Regions from separate parts of the Microbacterium martis genome, predicted to be linked through region 2. Evidence: predicted binding sites of a transcription regulator. Region 2 holds the regulator's gene; the other holds the start of a gene.
The links. The regulator HrcA, encoded in region 2, represses chaperone genes, less so after heat shock. The targets are predictions, from matches to a motif close to TTNGCACTCGNNNNNNNCGAGTGCNAA.
Positions count from the first base shown of each region.

Region 1: the regulator HrcA is predicted to act here: its motif matches at 3,081-3,107, upstream of groES (co-chaperone GroES).

Region 1 covers NZ_JBFOKT010000001.1:382,087-387,311, reverse strand. The annotation lists gene AB3M90_RS01920 (ABC transporter ATP-binding protein) at 1-212, shown strand, start outside; gene AB3M90_RS01915 (ABC transporter substrate-binding protein) at 274-1,545, opposite strand; gene rarD (EamA family transporter RarD) at 1,647-2,576, opposite strand; gene groES (co-chaperone GroES) at 2,699-2,995, opposite strand; gene AB3M90_RS01900 (class I SAM-dependent methyltransferase) at 3,152-4,351, shown strand; gene AB3M90_RS01895 (flagellar basal body-associated FliL family protein) at 4,360-5,225, opposite strand, start outside.
Region 2 covers NZ_JBFOKT010000001.1:1,422,772-1,427,996, reverse strand. The annotation lists gene AB3M90_RS06895 (GIY-YIG nuclease family protein) at 1-589, opposite strand, end outside; gene AB3M90_RS06890 (DUF1990 domain-containing protein) at 900-1,553, shown strand; gene hemW (radical SAM family heme chaperone HemW) at 1,570-2,787, shown strand; gene hrcA (heat-inducible transcriptional repressor HrcA) at 2,879-3,910, shown strand; gene dnaJ (molecular chaperone DnaJ) at 3,949-5,064, shown strand; gene AB3M90_RS06870 (16S rRNA (uracil(1498)-N(3))-methyltransferase) at 5,067-5,225, shown strand, end outside.

The sequences.
Region 1 (5,225 bases), 1.0 Mb from region 2:
ACGACGCGTTCATCCGCGTCTCCGATATCAACAAAGCCGGCGTGACCACGATCATGGTCGAGCAGAACGCCCGGCGCTGCCTGCAGATCTGCGACCGCGGCTACGTGCTCGATCAGGGGCGCGATGCCTACGAGGGCACCGGCCGCGACCTGCTCAACGACCCCAAGGTGATCGGCCTCTACCTCGGCACGCTCGGCACCGACGCCGCCTGACAGATCACGAGAAGAAGGCCCCGGATGCAGCATCCGGGGCCTTCTTCCTGTGATCCGACGATCAGTTGGTGCGGGAGATCAGGTTGTCGGCGCCGTACTCGTACGTGCCGATCGAGGCGCCCTGCGGGTCGCCGTTCTCGTCGAACGTGACCTCGCCGGAGTAGCCGTCGTAGTCGGCCGTGCCGCCGTCGTTGATGATCTTGGCGCAGTCGGCGAAGCTGGTGCACTTCTCACCGTCTCCGCTGCCGCCCGAGACCTCGGCCATCTTCGCCGCGATGTCGGCGCCCTCGGTGGAGCCGGCCGCGAGCGAGGCCAGTGCCACGAGCACGACGGCGTCGTACGCCTCGGCTGCGTAGGTGAAGTCGTTCACCTCGGGGTTGCCCTCACCGGTCCAGAACTCCTGGAGGCGGTCGGTGAAGTCGTCCTCGAGCGCCGGTCCCGGCTTCGTGCCCTTCGCGCCCTCGAGCGAGAAGGGGAAGTTGGTGTCGGGCGAGGAGCCGTAGTCAGACAGGTTGCCGTCGACCAGGTACCACTTGTCGGGCGAGATCCCGGCGTTCACCAGCAGCGGCGCGATGGTCTTGAACTGGTCGAACGAGACGATCGCGACGGCATCGGGGTTGGCGGCCTTGATGGTCTCGACCTGAGCGTCGAACTGACCGTCGCCGACGTTGTACGACGCATCCGCGACGACCTCGCCGCCGGCGCCCTCGAACGTCGCCTTGATGTTCTCGAAGAGACCGGTGCCGTAGGCGTCGTTCTGGTAGATGACGCCGAGCGTCTTGTGACCGTCCTCGGCGATCAGGTTGCCGAGCACCTCGCCCTGCAGCAGGTCGCTGGGAGCAGTGCGGAAGTACAGGCCGTTGTCGTCCCAGTCGGTGAAGTCGGGACCGGTGTTCGACGCCGAGATCTGCAGGATGCCGGCGCTGACGTTGCCGTCGAGGATCAGGCGGGAGACGCCCGAGGCCGCTGCACCGACGATGGCGGTGACGCCGGCGCCCTGCAGCTTGGTGATCGAGGTCTCGTAGGCCTTGGTGTCGGTGTCGCCCTCGTCCTCCGCGGTGAGGTCGATGGTGATGCCGGCGGCGGCGTCGTTGACCTCCTTGACGGCGAGGCCCACACCCGACTCCATGGGCGGGCCCAGGAACGACAGCGAACCGGTCTGCGGAAGCAGCGAGCCGAGCTTCAGCGTGAGGTCGGCGGCGGGCTTGTCGCCACCACCCGACGGCTCCTCGGAAGGCGTGCTGCTGCAGCCCGCGATGACGATGGCGGATGCGCTGATCAGCGCGATCCCTGCGAAGACCTTCGCTGTGCGCGAGCCCTTCAGTGAGTTCATGATGCTCCCTTGCGTAACTGAACGTGGATTATGACCACGCTCGGGTGCTCTAACACTAGAACGTGACGCGCGCGTGCAGGGGTCGCGAGTGTCTCGGTGCGTTAACGATCCGATACCGGGTTCCGCACTCGACGAGCCGCGAGCAGCAGGTCGGCGATGAACACCACGATCGCGACCCAGACGATGATGAATCCGGCCCAGCGCTCGGCAGGCATCGGCTCGCCGAGGACGGCGACGCCGAGGATGAACTGCATCACCGGCGTGACGAACTGGATCATGCCGATGACGGTCAAGTCCACCCGCCGGGTGCCCGCGGCGAAGAGGAGCAGCGGCACGGCGGTCACGACGCCGGCGAGCGACAGGACGACGGCATGCGCCGGCCCGTTCGTCCCGAACGTGATGCCGGCGGGGGTGAGCGCGACCAGGGCGAGCTGCAGGACCGCGATCGGGATGAGCCAGAAGGACTCCAGCGTCAATCCGCTGACGGCGTCGACCGCCGGGCCGATCTTCTTCTTGATCAGCCCGTAGACCCCGAAGGAGGCGGTCAGAGTCAGGGCGATCCACGGGAAGGCGCCGTAGGCCACGACGATCACGACGACCGCGATCGCCGCCACGCCGATCGCCACCCACTGCAGTCGGCGGATGCGCTCGCGCAGCACGAAGACGCCGAGCAGCACGGTGGTGATCGGGTTGATGAAGTAGCCGAGACTGGTCTCCACGACGTGCCCGGTCAGGGCGCCGATCACGAACACCTGCCAGTTGACGTAGATCAGGAGGCCGGCGAGGGCGGTCAGCACCAGCAGCCGCGGCTGTCGCACGATCGCGCCCAGCGCCCGCCACCCGCGGGTCGCCGCCAGCAGGATCACGCAGAAGACGAGCGACAGGATGACGCGCCAGGCGACGACCTCCCAGGGACTCGTCGGTGCGACCAGGAGGAAGTACAGCGGCAGCACGCCCCAGAGCAGGTAGGCGGCCGCGGCGTACGCGACGCCGGCGGTCCGAGTGGCACGGGTCGGCGTCTCGAGGGGCACCGCTCAACCCTATGCCGCGCAGCGCCGGACGGCGGAAGGGCCCGGATGCCGAAGCATCCGGGCCCTTCTCGATCGACGTCGGTCGCTCTCCCTCGAGGGGGTCAGCGACCTGTCTCGGCTTCTCAGCGGACGACGACCGCCAGGACGTCGCGGGCCGACAGGACGAGGAACTCGTCGGCGCCGAACTTCACCTCGGTGCCGCCGTACTTGCTGTACAGCACGCGGTCGCCGACGGCGACGTCGAGCGGAACACGGTTGCCGTTGTCGTCGATGCGACCGGGGCCGACCGCCACGACCTCGCCCTCCTGGGGCTTCTCCTTGGCGGTGTCGGGGATGACCAGGCCACTCGCGGTGGTCTGCTCGGCCTCGACCTGCTTGATGACGATGCGGTCCTCGAGCGGCTTGATGGAAACCGACACGGTCTACCTCTTCTTTCTTGACGCTGACACGAAAGACTTGTTCGCACTCTCAACCCGAGAGTGCTAATCCAGTCTAGGCGTTCGGCTGGCACTCCCGCAATGCGAGTGCCAATCGAGCATCCGAGAAGGACCGACGCCGGTCGCTAGGCTGGGCGGGTGGAGATGTCCGAGCTGCAGGCCCTGCTGACCCCGGCGGGCCTCGAGCTCCTCGACGAGATCGGGACCGTCGACTCCACGGCCGAGGTCGCTCGCGTCGTCTCCCGGCTTCGCGCGGCCGGACACTCCCCCGCCCTCGTCTCGGCGGTCGTCGGCCAAGCACACCTGCGGTCGCGGGCCGCGGCGAAATTCGGTCCGTTCGCGGCGCGGATGCTGTTCACCCGCGCCGGCCTCGAGCAGGCGACGCGACTCGCTGTCGCGGCCCGCCACGCGCAGCGGATGCGCAGCGCGGGCATGACCCACGTCTCCGACCTCGGCTGCGGGATCGGCGGCGACGCGCTCGCCTTCGCGGGGGCGGGGCTCGACGTCGTCGCCGTCGACGCCGACGAGGTGACGGCGGCCATCGCCGCCTACAACCTCGCCCCGTTCGGGAGCTCGGCCGTCGTGCGCCACAGCACCGCCGAGAGAGCCATCGAGACCGGCGTGCCCGGAGCCGTGTGGCTCGACCCGGCCCGCCGCACGGCCGGGCACTCCGAGACGCGCCGCCTCGGCGCCGACGACTACTCCCCCTCGCTGGACTGGGCATTCGACGTCGCCGCGCGCCTGCCGTCCGGCATCAAGCTCGGTCCGGGACACGACCGCGACGCGCTGCCGACCGACGCCGAGGCCCAGTGGGTGAGCGCCGACGGAAGCGTCGTCGAACTGGTGCTGTGGAGCGGGGCGCTGGCCCGCGAAGGTGTGCGCAGGGCGGCCCTCGTGATCCGCGGTGAGCGGTCTCACGAGCTCACGGCCGAGGCTGATGCCGCCGACGCTGCTGTGCGCCCGCTCGGCGCGTTCCTGCACGAGCCCGACGGAGCGGTGATCCGCGCCCGCCTGATCGGCGACGTCGCGCGCAGCCTCGACGCCGGCATGCTCGATGAGCACATCGCGTATCTGACGTCGGATGCCGCGTTGACCAGCCCGTTCGTGCAGTCGTTCCGCGTCAGGGAGACCATGGCGCCGAACCCCAAGGCGATCAGCGCGGCCCTGAAGGCCAACGGGATCGGTCGCCTGGAGATCAAGAAGCGCGGGGTCGACATCGATCCGGCGGCGCTCCGCCGGAAGCTCGCCCTCGCCGGCGATCAGGAGGCGACGCTGATCCTCGCCCGCATCGGCGACCAGCGGCGGGCGATCCTCGCCGATCGCGTCGCCGCGGCCTGACGCATCCTCTATCCCGCGGGCTCGCTCGGGATCGTGACCTCGATGGGGTCGCCGTGCTCGCCGCCGAGCTCCATCCGCTCGCCGTCTCGCACGCGGACGGTCGAGACGTCGGCGTCGCCCACGATCGTGAGATACGGAGATCGGTCGGCAGTGTAGTCGACCGTGATCACCCAGGAGTCCGGAACCGACCCGAGCGAATCGGCGACCGCGATCGACATCCCGTCCTCGCGCACATCCTCCGCCACGCCGCACTGCTCCCGCCCGGCCGCATCGACGATCAGACACGTCTCGACGACCGCGCCGGTTGCGCGGTCGGCGATCCAGACCGGTGCGTCGCCGAAGTATCCGACGATCGAGAGACCCAGCTCGTATCCCTCGTCGAACAGCTCCTGTGCGCGGGCGCGATCCTCGTCGCGGAAGGCGGAGAGCGAGGCCGACTGGGCCGTCCAGCGCTGGATCGCCACCATGGGCTCCCCGGTCGTCGACAGCATCACGAAGGCATTGACGCTCGTGCCCGAGACGGCCGCCGCCTCGGCGGGTTCGGGAAGCAGCACCGAGGCGGAGAGGACGAAGGGGTCGTCTCCGTCGGAATCGCGACACGACTCCGACGACGCGGAGCCGACGTCGATGACGGCGCACGACACCGCGCCGTCGTCTTTGGTGCCGAACCACACCAGCGCGTCGTCGTCCTGCCCGACGGCGCGCACCGAGCCGGCGTCGTAGTCATCGCTCGCATACAGCTCATCGCGACGCTGCTGCTGGTCGTCGCTCAGCGGGATCGCGTCCGGCCGCGACGCGAAGAACACCCAGCCGGCGCCGAGACCGACGGCGAAGAGAAGGGCGGATGCTGCGGCCACGACGAGTCCGCGGCCGC
Region 2 (5,225 bases):
GACCCAGGCGTCGCGGTCGGGTCGCTGAGCCGTGCCCCGGTTGGGTCGCTGAGCCGTGCCCTGGTTGGGTCGCTGAGCTTGTCGAAGCGTTGCCGGACGGGGTGGGTGTGCCGTGCCCTGGTTGGGTCGCTGAGCCGTGCCTCGGTTGGGTCGCTGAGCCGTGCCCTGGTTGGGTCGCTGAGCTGTGCCCCGGTTGGGTCGCTGAGCCTGTCGAAGCGTTGCCGGACGGGGTGGGTGTGCCGTGCCCCGGTTGGGTCGCTGAGCCGTGCCCCGGTTGGGTCGCTGAGCCTGTCGAAGCGTCGGCTGCGCGATTCCTCGACAGCCGCGGCAGATCCCGACCGCGCAACTCGATCAGTGCCTGCTTCTTCGCACGACTCCAGCCCTGGATCTGCTTCTCCCGCCGGAACGCTGCATCTACGGTGTCGAATCGTTCCGCGTAGACGAGCGAGACCGGGCGACGCTTGCGCGTGAACGTCGCGGCGAACTCGTCGTCGTGATTGTGCTCCCACACGCGCGATTCCAGCTCTCCGTTGGTGCTTCCGGTGTAGAACGAGCCGTCACGGCATTCGAGAATGTAGGTCCAGGGCATGACTCAGTCTGTCGCGGGAGGCGCGATGCGGACGGCCCTGTGGAAAAGTCGTACCGGCCCTTCGACAGGCTCAGGGACCCAGGGCCCTTCGACAGGCTCAGGGACCCAGGGCCCTTCGACAGGCTCAGGGACCCAGGGCCCTTCGACGGGCTCAGGGACCCAGGGCCCTTCGACGGGCTCAGGGACCTGGGGCCCTTCGACAGGCTCAGGGACCCAGGGGCCCTTCGACAGGCTCAGGGACCCAGGGGCCCTTCGACGGGCTCGGGGACCGAGGGTGACCACCCAGGGAAGCCGAAGTAGGCTGGAACCCATGCGGCGCGGGACTTTCCGAGACGACACGGTGGACTATGCGGCCGTGGGTGCCACCCACGCGCCCGATCTGATGCAGTACCCGCCGGAGCGGAGCGTTCCCGCGGAAGAGTCGTGGCGGATCGGCAGCGGCGTCGAGCGCTTCCAGACGGCGGGGGAGGCACTGCTGTCGTGGACCGCCCAGCGCGCCGCCGGCCTCTCGATCGAAGACGTGCGCCCGGCTCCCGGCCCCGCCTACGCCGGGGTGAGCTTCGACGCCGAGGGCAATCCCATCGCGCCGAGCAAGCGCGACGTCGAGCCGCGGTACGACGCCGAGGGCACGCCGTTCGTCGGCGCCGGCATGACCCTCCACCTGAAGGGACGCATCGGCGGCATGCGCGCCGACGCCGAACTGCGGGTCATCTCGGTCACGGAGGAGACGCGGCGCATCGGCTTCGTGCTCGGGACGGTCGGCGGCTCGGTGGTCAGCGGCGAGGAGTCGTTCGACGTCGAATGGCGCGAAGACAATGACGAGGTGTGGTTCACGGTGCGCGCCTTCGACGCGCCGAACTCCTTCCTCTACCGCCTCGTCCCGGCGCTCGTGAAGCGCCGCCGTCGTGAGCTGTTCGCTCGCTACCTCCGCGCCATCTCGCCGCTGTACGCGACGCCCGTCTGATGCCGACGCCACTCTGATGGCGGGACTACTCCCGCTCGGTGATCCCGCGCCGTCCGACGGGCGCCTACCCGGCGACCTCCCGATCGACACCGCGGTTCCGTTCTCGGCGTATCTGCACGTGCCCTTCTGCCGCGTGCGATGCGGCTACTGCGACTTCAACACCTACACGTCGAGCGAACTCCGCGGAGCGACGCAGGACGCCTACGCCGACACCCTCGTCGGAGAGATCGCGCTCGCCCATCGGGTGCTGTCCGAGGCGGGAGCGCTGCGCCCGATGGACACGGTGTTCTTCGGCGGCGGAACGCCGACGTTGCTGCCGGCAGGCGATCTGGGGCGGATGCTCGACGCCGCGGCATCCGGCTTCGGATTGGTCGACGGCGCCGAGGTGACGGTCGAGGCCAACCCCGACACGGTCACCCCCGAGGTCGCCCGCACGCTCGCCGCAGCCGGCGTGAACCGCCTGTCGATCGGCATGCAGTCGGCCGTGCCGCACGTGCTGGCCGCCCTCGACCGCACGCATCGCCCCGACAACGTGCGAACGGCGGTCGCCGCGGCGAAGGACGCCGGGCTCGACGTCAGCGTCGATCTGATCTACGGCGCGCCTGGCGAGTCGCTGGGTGACTGGGAGGCGTCGCTCGACGCTGCGCTCGCGCTCGAGTCCGACCACATCTCGGCCTACGCGCTCATCATCGAGGACGGCACGAAGCTCGCCCGTCAGATCCGGCGCGGCGAGGTGCCGACGCCTGACGACGACCTGCAGGCCGACATGTACGAGCTGGCCGACAGCCGTCTCGCGTCCGCGGGATTCGAGTGGTACGAGGTCAGCAACTGGGCCCGCACGACCGCGGACCGCTCGAGGCACAACCTGGCGTACTGGCGGGGGAGCGACTGGTGGGGCTTCGGGCCTGGCGCGCACAGCCACGTCGCCGGGCTGCGCTGGTGGAACGTCAAGCATCCGGCCGCATACGCGCAGCGGCTCGCGGCATCCGAATCGCCCGCCGCCGGCACGGAGCGCCCCGACGAGGAATCGCGGATGCTGGAGCGGATCCTGCTGCAGAGCCGCATCCGCGAGGGCATCGCGATCGACCATCTCCCGTCGGCGAAGAGGACTCGGGTGGCGGGCCTGATCGCGGACGGACTGGTCGATCCCGCAGCCGCGATCCGCGGCCGGATCCAGCTGACACTGCGCGGGCGGCTGCTCGCCGACGCCGTGGTGCGCGAACTGGCCGACTGACTCAGAGCTTCGTCTGCTGCGCGCGGTAGGATTGGCACTCGGGACGTCAGAGTGCCAACGAGCGTCCGGGAGCGAGCGGAAGGGGAAGGCCATGGTCTCAGAGCGAGGGCTCCAGGTCCTCCGAGCGATCGTGCAGGACTACGTCGAGACGCACGAGCCCGTCGGCAGCCGCTCGATCGTCGACCGCTACGCGTTCGGGGTGTCGGCGGCGACGATCCGCAACGACATGGCGCTGCTCGAGGACGAAGAGCTGATCACCGCCCCGCACACCTCATCGGGCCGCGTTCCCACCGACAAGGGATATCGGGTCTTCGTCGACCACCTCGCCCAGCTGCGGCCGCTCAGCGTCGCGCAGCGCACGGCGATCGAGTCGTTCCTCACCGCGCCCGCCGATCTCGACGACCTCATGATCCGCACGGTGCGGGTGCTCACGCAGCTCACCGGACAGGTCGCGCTCGCCCAGTACCCGTCGTTCGCCCGGGCGCATCTGACGCACCTCGAGCTCGTGCCTCTCGCCCCGAACCGCATGCTCATCGTCCTCGTCACCGATGCGGGCGGCGTGTCGCAGCGCGTCACCCCGCTGCCGGTCGACGTCGACGAATCCGACGTCGCGCTGCTCCGCGCGCGGCTGTCGTCACTCATCACCGGTCAGGCGGTCAGCGATGCGGCGGAGCGGCTGCAGAATCTCATCGCCGTCGAGGACCGGCCGCAGGATACCGCACTTCGCACCCTCGCCGCGGTCGTGATCGAAGAGCTCGGCGAGTTCCGGCAGGAGCGGCTCGTGATGGCCGGCGCCGCCACGCTCGCGCGACGGGAGCACGACTTCCGCGGCAGCATCCATCCGCTTCTCGAGGCGATCGAGGAACAGGTCACGCTGCTGCGCCTGATGAGCGAGATGGTCACCGACGAGCATGGTCTCGCGGCGAGCATCGGCACCGAGAACGCGCCGTTCGGGCTCGGTGAGGCGTCGATCGTCGCCAGCAACTACGCCGCCCCGAGCGGCACGGCGCGCGTCGGCGTGATGGGACCCACCCGCATGGACTATCCGAGCAATCTCGCGGCGGCGCGGGCGGTCGCCCGCTACCTGTCGCGGATGCTCGACGAAGACGAGGCCGCCCGCTGACGCGGGGGCCGCACGAGATCACACGCAGAAAGGCGATCGTGGCCGACCACTATGAGATTCTCGGGGTGTCCCGGGACGCATCCACCGATGAGATCAAGAAGGCGTATCGGCGATTGGCGCGCCAGCTGCACCCGGATGTGAACCCGGGCGACGACGCGGCGGAGAAGTTCAAGCTCGTCACCCACGCCTACGACGTGCTGAGCGACGAGGACTCGCGGCGCCGCTACGACATGGGCGGCGGCGAGGGCGGAGCAGGCGGCTTCGGCGGATTCGGCGGCTTCGGCGACATCTTCGAGACGTTCTTCGGCGCCGCTCAGGGCGGTGGCCGCGGCGGACGGCCGCGGTCGCGCCGTGAGCGCGGTCAGGATGCGCTGGTGCGGGTCTCGCTCGATCTGGGCGACGTGGTCTTCGGCGCCCACCGCGACATCGAGGTCGACACGGCCGTGCTGTGCGAGACCTGTCATGGCTCGTGCTGCCAGGAGGGCACCTCGCCGGTGACCTGCGACATCTGCGGGGGCACCGGGCATGTGCAGCGACAGGTGCGCAGCCTGCTCGGCAACGTCGTCACCTCGCAGCCCTGCGGCACCTGCGAGGGCTACGGGACGACCATCCCGTACCCGTGCGGCACCTGCGGCGGGCAAGGACGCGTGCGGTCGCGTCGCACGGTGTCGCTCGACATCCCCGCCGGCGTCGAGACCGGACTCCGCCTGCAGCTGCCCGGCTCCGGCGAGGTCGGCCGGGCCGGCGGTCCGAACGGCGACCTCTACGTCGAGGTGACGGTCAACGCGCACCCGGCGTTCAGCCGCGAGGGCGACGACCTGCTGGCGACTCTCGAAGTCGCCATGACCGACGCCATCCTCGGCACCGAGACCTCGATCCAGGGGCTCGACGGCGAGGTCGAGCTCGAGATCCGCCCCGGTGTGCAGTCGGGCGACGTGCTGACGATCAAGGGGCGCGGCATCACGCCGCTGCGCGGCACCCAGCGCGGTGATCTGCGCGTCGGCGTGCAGGTGGTGACGCCGACCAGGCTCGACTCGGCGCAGCGCGCCCTCATCGAGGACTTCGCGAAGAAGGCCAAGGCGCCGGCTCCGCAGCTGGCGCAGTTCCAGCAGGGGCTGTTCTCGAAGCTCCGCGATCGCTTCCGCGCGCACTGATCGTGGCCCTGCACTTCCTCGTCGAGACGGCGACCGGCGCCGCCGTCGGCGACGTCGTGACGCTGACCGGCGCCGAGGCGAAGCATGCGGCGGTGGTGCGGCGCCTGCGCGTCGGCGAGGCGGTGACCGTCGGAGACGGCGCCGGGGTGTGGCTGACCGGC